Regions from separate parts of the Synechococcus sp. CBW1107 genome, predicted to be linked through region 1. Evidence: predicted binding sites of a transcription regulator. Region 1 holds the regulator's gene; the other holds the start of a gene.
The links. The regulator HrcA, encoded in region 1, represses chaperone genes, less so after heat shock. The targets are predictions, from matches to a motif close to TTAGCACTCNNNNNNNNNGAGTGCTAA.

Region 1 (4,416 bases):
TTCGGCAGCCAGGGCAGCCTGCAGGGGAGCGCTGCGGGTCCCCAGAGTCTGCAGCTGCTCGACCCGCTCCTGGGGGGCCTGGCGGCCCTGCAGCTGATCGTCGAGGGCCGCCAGGCCCTCACCCCACCAGGTTGTGTCACCCTGATCGAAGCGGGCACCGGCCAGCGTGGCCTGCAACCGGTCCGGATCGCCCTTTCCGGGGCGAGCCTCCAGGCGGCTCCACACCTGAAGGGTCCGACCGGCCCGGCTCAGGGGCGCCGGGCTGTAGCCCTGCTCGATCAGGGCAGGACGGAGTTGCTCCGTGGTCAGGGCCGTGGTGGCCGTGGCGAGCATCCAGCCCTCCCGGCGGCTCAGGGCCAGCAGGGGACCATGGTCGGCGGCCGCCACCAGTGTCGGCAACGGTCCGTTCAGTTGAGCGAGGGTCTGCCGAAGCAGCGGCCCCACCAGGGAGTTCCAGAGGTCAGCGCTGGCCGGATCGCCCTGGTCCGCCAGCAGGGAGGCCGGATCCTGGAGCAGGGCCAGACTGGCCACCGGACCGCTCAATCCGGCGAGCAGATCGGGGAGCGGATCCAGCTGCAGCGGCGGCAGGTCCTGACGCACGGGCAGCAGTGCCTGGAGCTGAAGGCCCCGGCCGGCCGGCACCAGCGAAGCCACCAGGTCACCAAGCCCCTCGGCTCCGGTCAGGGTGGGGGGGAGATCGAGCCAGTCGCTGAAGGCCTGCGGGCGGGCGGTGAGCAGGGCCACTCCCCGCTCCAGTCGGCCGACCGCGGCCTGGAGCGAGTCCTGTCCCGCCTGGTTGAGTTCCTCGATCTGAGAGACATCGAGGGCCTGCTCCAGCACCCCACGGCCGGAGGCGATCAACACCAGCCGGTCGTCGATCAGGGCCGTGGCCATGGGCTGAGTGGTCTCACCCACCAGGGCTCCCCGCCCGCTGATCAGCCCCATGCCCCGGTAACTGCTGATCTGCAGAGCGGTGCCCGCCAGGCTGCGGGACTGCCAGAAACGCTGAAGGAAGCGGCGCGCGCCCTCGGGTTCGCGGCAGCCCAGGGCCAGCAGCCAGCCGCTGGGGCCGTCGCTCCCCTCCGGAGCGATCACCGCCAGGCTGGTTTCGGGGCCCAGCCAGCTGGCCAGCTCGCTGGAATAGTCGAGGCCGGCCGTGGCGTAGGCACCATCGCGCAGATTCAGCATCAGTCCGGCTGCCCCCCGGCGCTGGGGCGGGGGAGCCACGGCCCTGGCATAGGCCACCAGGTCGTCAGGTTCCACCAGGAGATGAAGACTGAGCAGGGCGGTGCGCGGCACGAAGCGGGCAGCCAGGGGCAGATGCAGCGGCTGCCGCTCCAGGCGGAGGGGACTCTGACGGAGCGCCAGCCACCAGAAGCCTCCCCCCAGGGAGAGCAGGAGCAGAGCTGCCGTCAGCACAGCCGCCAGGAAGGGGCGAGCCTTCATGCGCCGCACGCAGGGGTCCTGTCATCTTCAACCATGACCACGCCCGCTGGACTGTCAGCATGGATCCCATGACCACCCCGATTCCAAGGGCCATCCGTGCCAGTGCGCTCCAGCAACGGCTGCTCGCCGGCGAACCGCTGCTGCTGGTTGACGTGCGTGAACCGGCTGAACTCGAGATGGCGTCGCTGAACGAGCCGGTGCTGCATCTGCCGCTCAGCCGCTCAGCGGAGTGGGTGGAGCGTGTGGAAAGCCTGATCGGGCGCGACCGGACGGTGGTGGTGCTCTGCCATGCCGGAATCCGCAGCTGGCAGTTCGCCTGCTGGTTGATGGAGGCCCAGGGCTACGACGACGTGCTCAACCTGCAGGGTGGCATCGACGCCTGGAGCGTGGAGGTGGATTCCTCGGTGCCGCGCTACTGAGGGCCGCTCAGCGGCACCGGTTCCCATCCTGACCGCAACAGGCCGGCTGGAGAGGGGATTTCTTCTTTACCATCAGAGCCTCCCATCCCGCCAGCGCGCATGTGATCGCCCTGCCCCACCGCCAGCAGCAGGTGCTGCAGGCCACGGTGCATCACTACGTCGACACCATGGAGCCGGTGGGCAGCCGCACCCTGATCCGCCGCTTCGGTCTGCCCGCCAGCGCGGCCACCGTGCGCTCCACCATGGGAGCGCTTGAGCAACGGGGCCTGCTGCTGCAGCCCCACACCTCGGCCGGCCGCATCCCCAGCCAGCAGGGCTACCGCCTCTACGTGGATGCGCTGCTGCCGGCCCCCGGTGCCGGGGCGGTTCAGCTGCAGCGGGAAATGCTGGGCCTGAGCCTGCAGTGGGCGGCACTCGATGATCTGCTTCTGCATGTGGCCCGTCGCCTGGCCGATCTCACGGGTCTGATGAGTCTGATCACCCGTCCTCAGCGGGCCGAGTCCCGTCTGCAGGCGATCCGGCTGGTGCCCAATGGCGAGCGGCTGCTGGTGTTGCTGGTGGAGAACGCCCTGGTCGCCAGCAGCCTCAACCTGCGCCTGCCCCCCGGGGCCAGTCCGGAACTTCCAGCCCTGGAGAGGTGGCTGCAGACGGAACTGGACGGCCCTCCTGGGGGCCTCATCCGCTGGGAGAGCCTCCCCTCCCAGCTGCGCACCAGCGGCGGCGTGCTGCGCCAGGCCCTGCGCAGCCATCGTCAGGCCCGAAGCAGTGATGGCGACGGTGCCGTTGTCGTGGGCATGGGCGGGCTCCTGGCCCAGCCCGAATTCAGCCGCAGTGCCGATCTCAGGCCATTGCTGCAGCTGGTGGAGGAGGAGCCTCAGCGTCTTTTGCATCCGTCCAGGCAGCAGGATCCGGAGGGGATCTGGATCGGAGCGGAGCATCCCCACCCCGCCCTGCGCCACTGCGCCGTGGTGCGGGCCACCTACCGGAGCGGAGACGGCAGCGAAGGCCAGGTGGCCCTGCTGGGACCGATGCGGATGGCTTATGCCACGGCGATCTCAGCGGTGCGCTCAGTGGCCACTAGCCTGCAGCGTCTGCTCAGCTGAGGCCCGACGGAATGACCTATTGCGTGGGGTTCTGGTTGGAGGCCGGCCTGGTGATGGCCTCCGACTCCCGCACCAACGCCGGTGTCGACTACATCTCCTCCTACCGGAAACTGCACATCTTCGAGCCGGCTCCCGACCGGCTGTTCATGCTTCTGGCCGCCGGCAACCTGGCCACGACCCAGGCGGTGATCAATCACATCAAGCGCGACCTGAACCAGGCCAGGCGCGATGGATCGCCCATGGCGGGGCTGCCGCTGGTCGGTCAGGGGGGGTCCGGTGGGGCGTCCAGACAACACGATCTGCTCAGTGCCAGCTATCTTTTCGAAGTGGCCGCCTACATCGGCCGGCTGAGTGTGGAGGTGCAGAACGAGAACCACTCGGCGCTGCACCAGGTGGGTGCCAGCGGCGAGGCCAGTTTCATCCTCGGCGGCCAGATCGCCGGCCAGCCCCATGGCCTGTATCTGATCTACCCCCAGGGCAACGCGATCATGGCCACGCCCGAAACACCGTTCCTGCAGATCGGGGAGAGCAAGTACGGAAAGCCGCCGCTCGATTCGGTGGGACATTGCCGGATGTCGCTGGAAGACGCTGCCCGGCTCTGTCTGGTGTCGCAGGTGATCACCCGGCGCTCCAACCTCACCGTGGGACCCCCGTTCGAAGTGGCGATCTATCCGCGGGACAGCCTGGCGGTGGCGCACCACCAGAGACTGGAGCGGGGCGCAACCGAAATCGCCGAAATCAACCGGATCTGGATCGAGAGTCAGCGCCAGGCGATGCAACGGCTGCCCCGCTTTCCCTGGGAGCAGGAGCGGTCCGGAGTCCCCACCTGAGCGACCCCGCAACCTGGGTCACCCCCCGGCCAGCTGCTCCCCGAGCCGGTCGGCCACCGTGTTCACATCCTTGTCGCCGCGTCCGGAGAGGTTGATCACCAGCTCGGTGCCCGGCGCCAGGGTGGGGCAGAGCTGCTCCAGCCAGGCGAAGGCGTGGGCTGTTTCCAGAGCCGGAATGATGCCTTCCAGAAGGCTGACCCGCCGCAGGGCATCGAGCGCCTCCTGATCGGTGACGGCAGCGTATTCAGCCCGTCCCAGCTCCTGCAGGTAGCTGTGCTCCGGGCCCACTCCCGGATAGTCGAGGCCGGCGCTGATCGAGTGGGCTTCCTGCACCTGCCCCTGCTCGTCCTGGAGCAGCAGGCTCATGGCCCCATGCAACACCCCGACACGACCTTCGGTGATGGTGGCGGCATGGCGGCCCGTGGCCACGCCGTCGCCAGCCGCCTCCACGCCAATCAGGCGCACGGAGGTGTCGGTGACGAAGGGATGGAAGAGACCCATGGCGTTGGACCCGCCACCCACGCAGGCGAGGAGCACATCGGGCAGACGGCCGAAGGCTTCCTGGCACTGGACCCTGGTTTCCTCGCCGATCACGGCGTGAAAATCACGCACCAGCAT
Region 2 (4,416 bases), 1.3 Mb from region 1:
CGGCGAAGTTCGACAGCGGCACGGGCTGGCCCAGTTTCTGGCAGCCCCTTCCCTCGGCCATCGCCACCAAGACTGATTTCAAACTGCTGGTGCCCCGCACCGAGTACCACTGCAGCCGCTGCGGCGGTCACCAGGGCCACGTCTTCAATGACGGGCCCAGACCCACCGGCAAGCGCTACTGCAACAACGGCGTGGCCCTGGAGTTCAAGGCCGGCTGAAGACCGGCGTCAGCTCCGATCGCTCAACCGCAGGCCAAAAAAAAGGGGAGGCCAAGCCCCCCCGGTTCGATCGTGAGGGAGGAGCGTTGTGACCGCTCCTCCCAGGGGATCAGTAGTCGAAGTCGCCGCCCATGCCACCGCCACCGGCGGGAGCAGCTTCCTTCTTCTCGGGCAGATCGGCCACGATGCACTCGGTGGTCAGCACCATGCCGGCGATCGAGGCGGCATTCTGCAGACCGGAGCGGGTCACCTTGGCGGGGTCGACGATGCCGGCGGCCAGCATGTCGACGTACTCGCCGGTGGCGGCGTTATAGCCCTCGTTGAAGGGCATGCCCTTGACGTGCTCGGCCACGACAGCGCCGTTGACGCCGGCGTTCTCAGCGATGCGCTTGAGGGGCGCGGTGAGCGCGGAAGCCACGATGGTGGCGCCGATCAGTTCCTCGCCGGAGAGGTTGGCGGCCGCCCACTCCTCGAGGGCCGGGGCCAGGTGGGCCAGGGTGGTGCCACCACCGGGAACGATACCCTCCTCAACAGCCGCCTTGGTGGCGTTGATGGCGTCTTCCAGGCGCAGCTTCTTGTCCTTCATCTCGGTCTCGGTGGCGGCACCCACCTTGACCACGGCCACACCGCCGCTCAGCTTGGCCAGACGCTCCTGCAGCTTCTCCTTGTCGTAGGAGGAGTCGGTTTCGTCCATCTGCTTGCGGATCTGCTCGCAGCGGGCCTTCACGGCCACCTCGTTGCCTTCGGCCACGATGGTGGTGGTGTCCTTGTTGATGGTGATGCGGCGGGCGGTGCCCAGCATCTCCAGCTTGGTGTTCTCCAGCTTGAGGCCGGCATCCTCGGTGATCAGCTGACCATTGGTGAGAACGGCGATGTCCTCGAGCATGGCCTTGCGGCGGTCACCGAAGCCGGGAGCCTTGACGGCGGCCACGTTCAGCACACCGCGCAGACGGTTGACCACCAGGGTGGCGAGGGCTTCCTTCTCGATGTCCTCGGCGATGATCAGCAGGGGCTTGCCGGTGCGGGCGATCTGCTCGAGCACAGGCACCAGATCCTGCACCAGGCCGATCTTCTTGTCGGTGAGCAGGATGTAGGGCTCCTCGAGCACCGCTTCCATCCGCTCGGTGTCGGTGGCGAAGTAGGGCGAGATGTAGCCCTTGTCGAAGCGCATGCCTTCGGTGACCTCCAGCTCGGTGGTCATCGACTTCCCTTCTTCCAAGGAAATGACGCCTTCCTTGCCGACCTTGTCCATCGCGTCGGCGATCATCTGTCCCACCTCTTCGTCGTTGCCGGCGGAGATGGTGCCCACCTGGGCGATGGCATTGGAGTCGGAGATCGGCTTGGCGTGCTCCTCGATCTTCTTGACGAGGAAGTCGGAGGCCTTGTCGATACCCTTCTTCAGGGTGATGGCATTGGCGCCGGCGGCGACGTTGCGCAGACCCGCCTTGACCATGGCGTGGGCCAGGACGGTGGCGGTGGTGGTGCCGTCACCGGCGGCATCGTTGGTCTTGGAGGCGGCCTGACGGATCAGGGCGACACCGGTGTTCTCGATGTGGTCCTCCAGCTCGATCTCCTTGGCGATCGTGACACCGTCGTTGATGATCTGGGGGGCGCCGAACTTCTTTTCCAGCACCACGTTGCGGCCCTTGGGACCGAGGGTGACGGCAACGGCTTCAGCCAGGATGTCGATGCCTTTTTCGAGGGCCCTGCGGGCGTTCTCGTTATAGATGATGCGCTTGGCCATGGAGAAATGATCTCTTTGAAGGGAACGAAAATGAAGCGAAGAACTGGCAGGCTACCGATCTGCAGATGGCCTGACTTCGCCGATCAGCAGTGGTGATCAGTTGACGATGGCAAGGATGTCCTTCTCAGAGAGAAGAACAAACTCGTTGCCGCCGAGCTTGATGTCGGTGCCGGCGTACTTGCTGTACAGGACCTTGTCGCCCACGCTCACTTCAGGAGCCTGGCGGGATCCGTCGTCACTGCGCTTGCCAGGGCCGACCTGCACCACTTCACCCACCTGGGGCTTTTCCTGGGCGGTGTCGGGCAGGAGGATGCCGCCGGCAGTCTTTTCGTCCGAATCGGACACCTTGATGAACACGCGATCTCCAAGGGGTTTAACCGTGGAAACACTCAGAGAAACAGCAGCCATGGTTCCATGCAAAAGCGACAAAGTGACGCCTTCGGCGCCACGACAACGGGGAGTTGGCACTCGGGCCCGTCGACTGCCAACCTAGGCGGAGGCCCTGCGCCGCGACAATCAGATCCCTGTGCGGGTCACCGAACCGCCGCCGCCGGTTGCCACCGGTCCTGAGGCTGCGGGGTCCACGCTGAGCCCGGCTGACCGGAGTGGTAAGGTTGCGCCGCTTAAGGCGGGGGGCACCCGCTGCGCGAACCTTTTCTTGACCTATGGCTGCTGCACCCGCAACCTCCGGCGCCTCCACCGGCACCAAGGGCATCGTCCGCCAGGTGATCGGTCCTGTACTGGACGTTGAATTTCCTGCAGGCAAGCTTCCCAAAATTTTCAACGCCCTGCGCATCGAAGGCCGGAACTCAGCCGGACAGCAGATCGCCCTGACCGCTGAAGTACAGCAACTGCTGGGTGATCACCGGGTCCGCGCCGTCTCGATGAGCACCACCGACGGTCTGGTCCGCGGCATGGAAGCTCTCGACACCGGTGCTCCGATCTCCGTGCCGGTGGGTGAAGCCACCCTGGGCCGCATCTTCAACGTGCTCGGCGAACCCGTCGACGAACAGGGTCCCGTCTCCACCACGCTCACTGCCCCGATCCACCGCGACGCTCCCAAGCTCACCGAGCTGGAGACCAAGCCCAAGGTGTTCGAGACCGGCATCAAGGTGATCGACCTGCTGGCCCCCTACCGCCAGGGCGGCAAGGTGGGCCTCTTCGGTGGTGCCGGCGTCGGCAAGACCGTTCTGATCCAGGAGCTGATCAACAACATCGCCAAGGAGCATGGCGGCGTGTCGGTGTTCGGCGGTGTGGGCGAGCGCACCCGCGAAGGGAACGATCTCTACGAAGAATTCAAGGAATCCGGAGTGATCAACTCCGAGGACCTCAGTAAGTCGAAAGTGGCCCTCTGCTACGGCCAGATGAACGAGCCCCCTGGCGCCCGCATGCGCGTGGGTCTCTCGGCACTCACCATGGCCGAGCACTTCCGCGACGTCAACAAGCAGGACGTGCTTCTGTTCATCGACAACATCTTCCGCTTCGTCCAGGCCGGTTCCGAAGTGAGCGCCCTGCTGGGCCGCATGCCCTCAGCCGTGGGCTATCAGCCCACCCTCGGCACCGACGTGGGTGAGCTCCAGGAGCGCATCACCTCCACCCTCGAAGGTTCGATCACCTCGATCCAGGCGGTCTACGTTCCGGCCGACGACCTCACCGACCCGGCTCCCGCCACCACCTTCGCCCACCTCGACGCCACCACGGTGCTCAGCCGCGGCCTGGCCTCCAAGGGCATCTACCCCGCTGTGGATCCCCTCGATTCCACCAGCACCATGCTCCAGCCCTCCGTGGTGGGTGATGAGCACTACCGCACCGCCCGGGCTGTCCAGAGCACCCTTCAGCGCTACAAGGAGCTTCAGGACATCATCGCGATTCTGGGTCTCGACGAACTTTCCGAAGATGATCGCCGCACGGTGGATCGGGCCCGCAAGATCGAGAAATTCCTCTCCCAGCCCTTCTTCGTGGCTGAGATCTTCACAGGCCAGTCCGGTGAATACGTGAAGCTGGAGGAAACCATCAAGGGCTTCAACATGATCCTCGCTGGCGAACTCGACGATCTTCCCGAACAGGCGTTCTACCTGGTGGGCACGATCGATCAGGTCAGGGCCAAAGCTCAGAAGATTGCCTCCGAAGCCAAGAAGGGCTGAGTTTCACCATCCCATCCCCTTCCTGAGCACCCACCCCCATGACTCTCAACCTGCGTGTTCTGGCTCCCGACCAGAGTGTCTTCGACGGCACCGCCGATGAGGTGATCCTGCCGAGCACCTCCGGTCAGGTGGGAATCCTCACCGGCCACGTCTCCATGCTCACCGCCCTTGATGTGGGCGTGATGCGTCTGCGGGCCGGCAAGGACTGGACCAGCATTGCCCTGATGGGTGGCTTTGCTGAAGTGGAGGCCAATGAGGTCACCGTGCTGGTCAACGGTGCGGAGCTCGGCTCGCGCATCGATGCCAGCAA

Region 2: groES (co-chaperone GroES) is a predicted target of HrcA. The motif match lies at 2,424-2,450, and genes of this name have one in related genera.

What each region holds. Positions count from the first base shown of each region.
Region 1 is NZ_CP064908.1:1,050,260-1,054,675, forward strand. It holds gene I1E95_RS05630 (DUF3352 domain-containing protein) at 1-1,446, opposite strand, end outside; gene I1E95_RS05635 (rhodanese-like domain-containing protein) at 1,515-1,865, shown strand; gene I1E95_RS05640 (heat-inducible transcriptional repressor HrcA) at 1,967-2,968, shown strand; gene I1E95_RS05645 (20S proteasome subunit A/B) at 2,992-3,798, shown strand; gene trpB (tryptophan synthase subunit beta) at 3,817-4,416, opposite strand, start outside.
Region 2 is NZ_CP064908.1:2,379,788-2,384,203, reverse strand. It holds gene msrB (peptide-methionine (R)-S-oxide reductase MsrB) at 1-218, shown strand, start outside; gene groL (chaperonin GroEL) at 328-1,962, opposite strand; gene groES (co-chaperone GroES) at 2,059-2,370, opposite strand; gene atpD (F0F1 ATP synthase subunit beta) at 2,628-4,106, shown strand; gene atpC (ATP synthase F1 subunit epsilon) at 4,145-4,416, shown strand, end outside.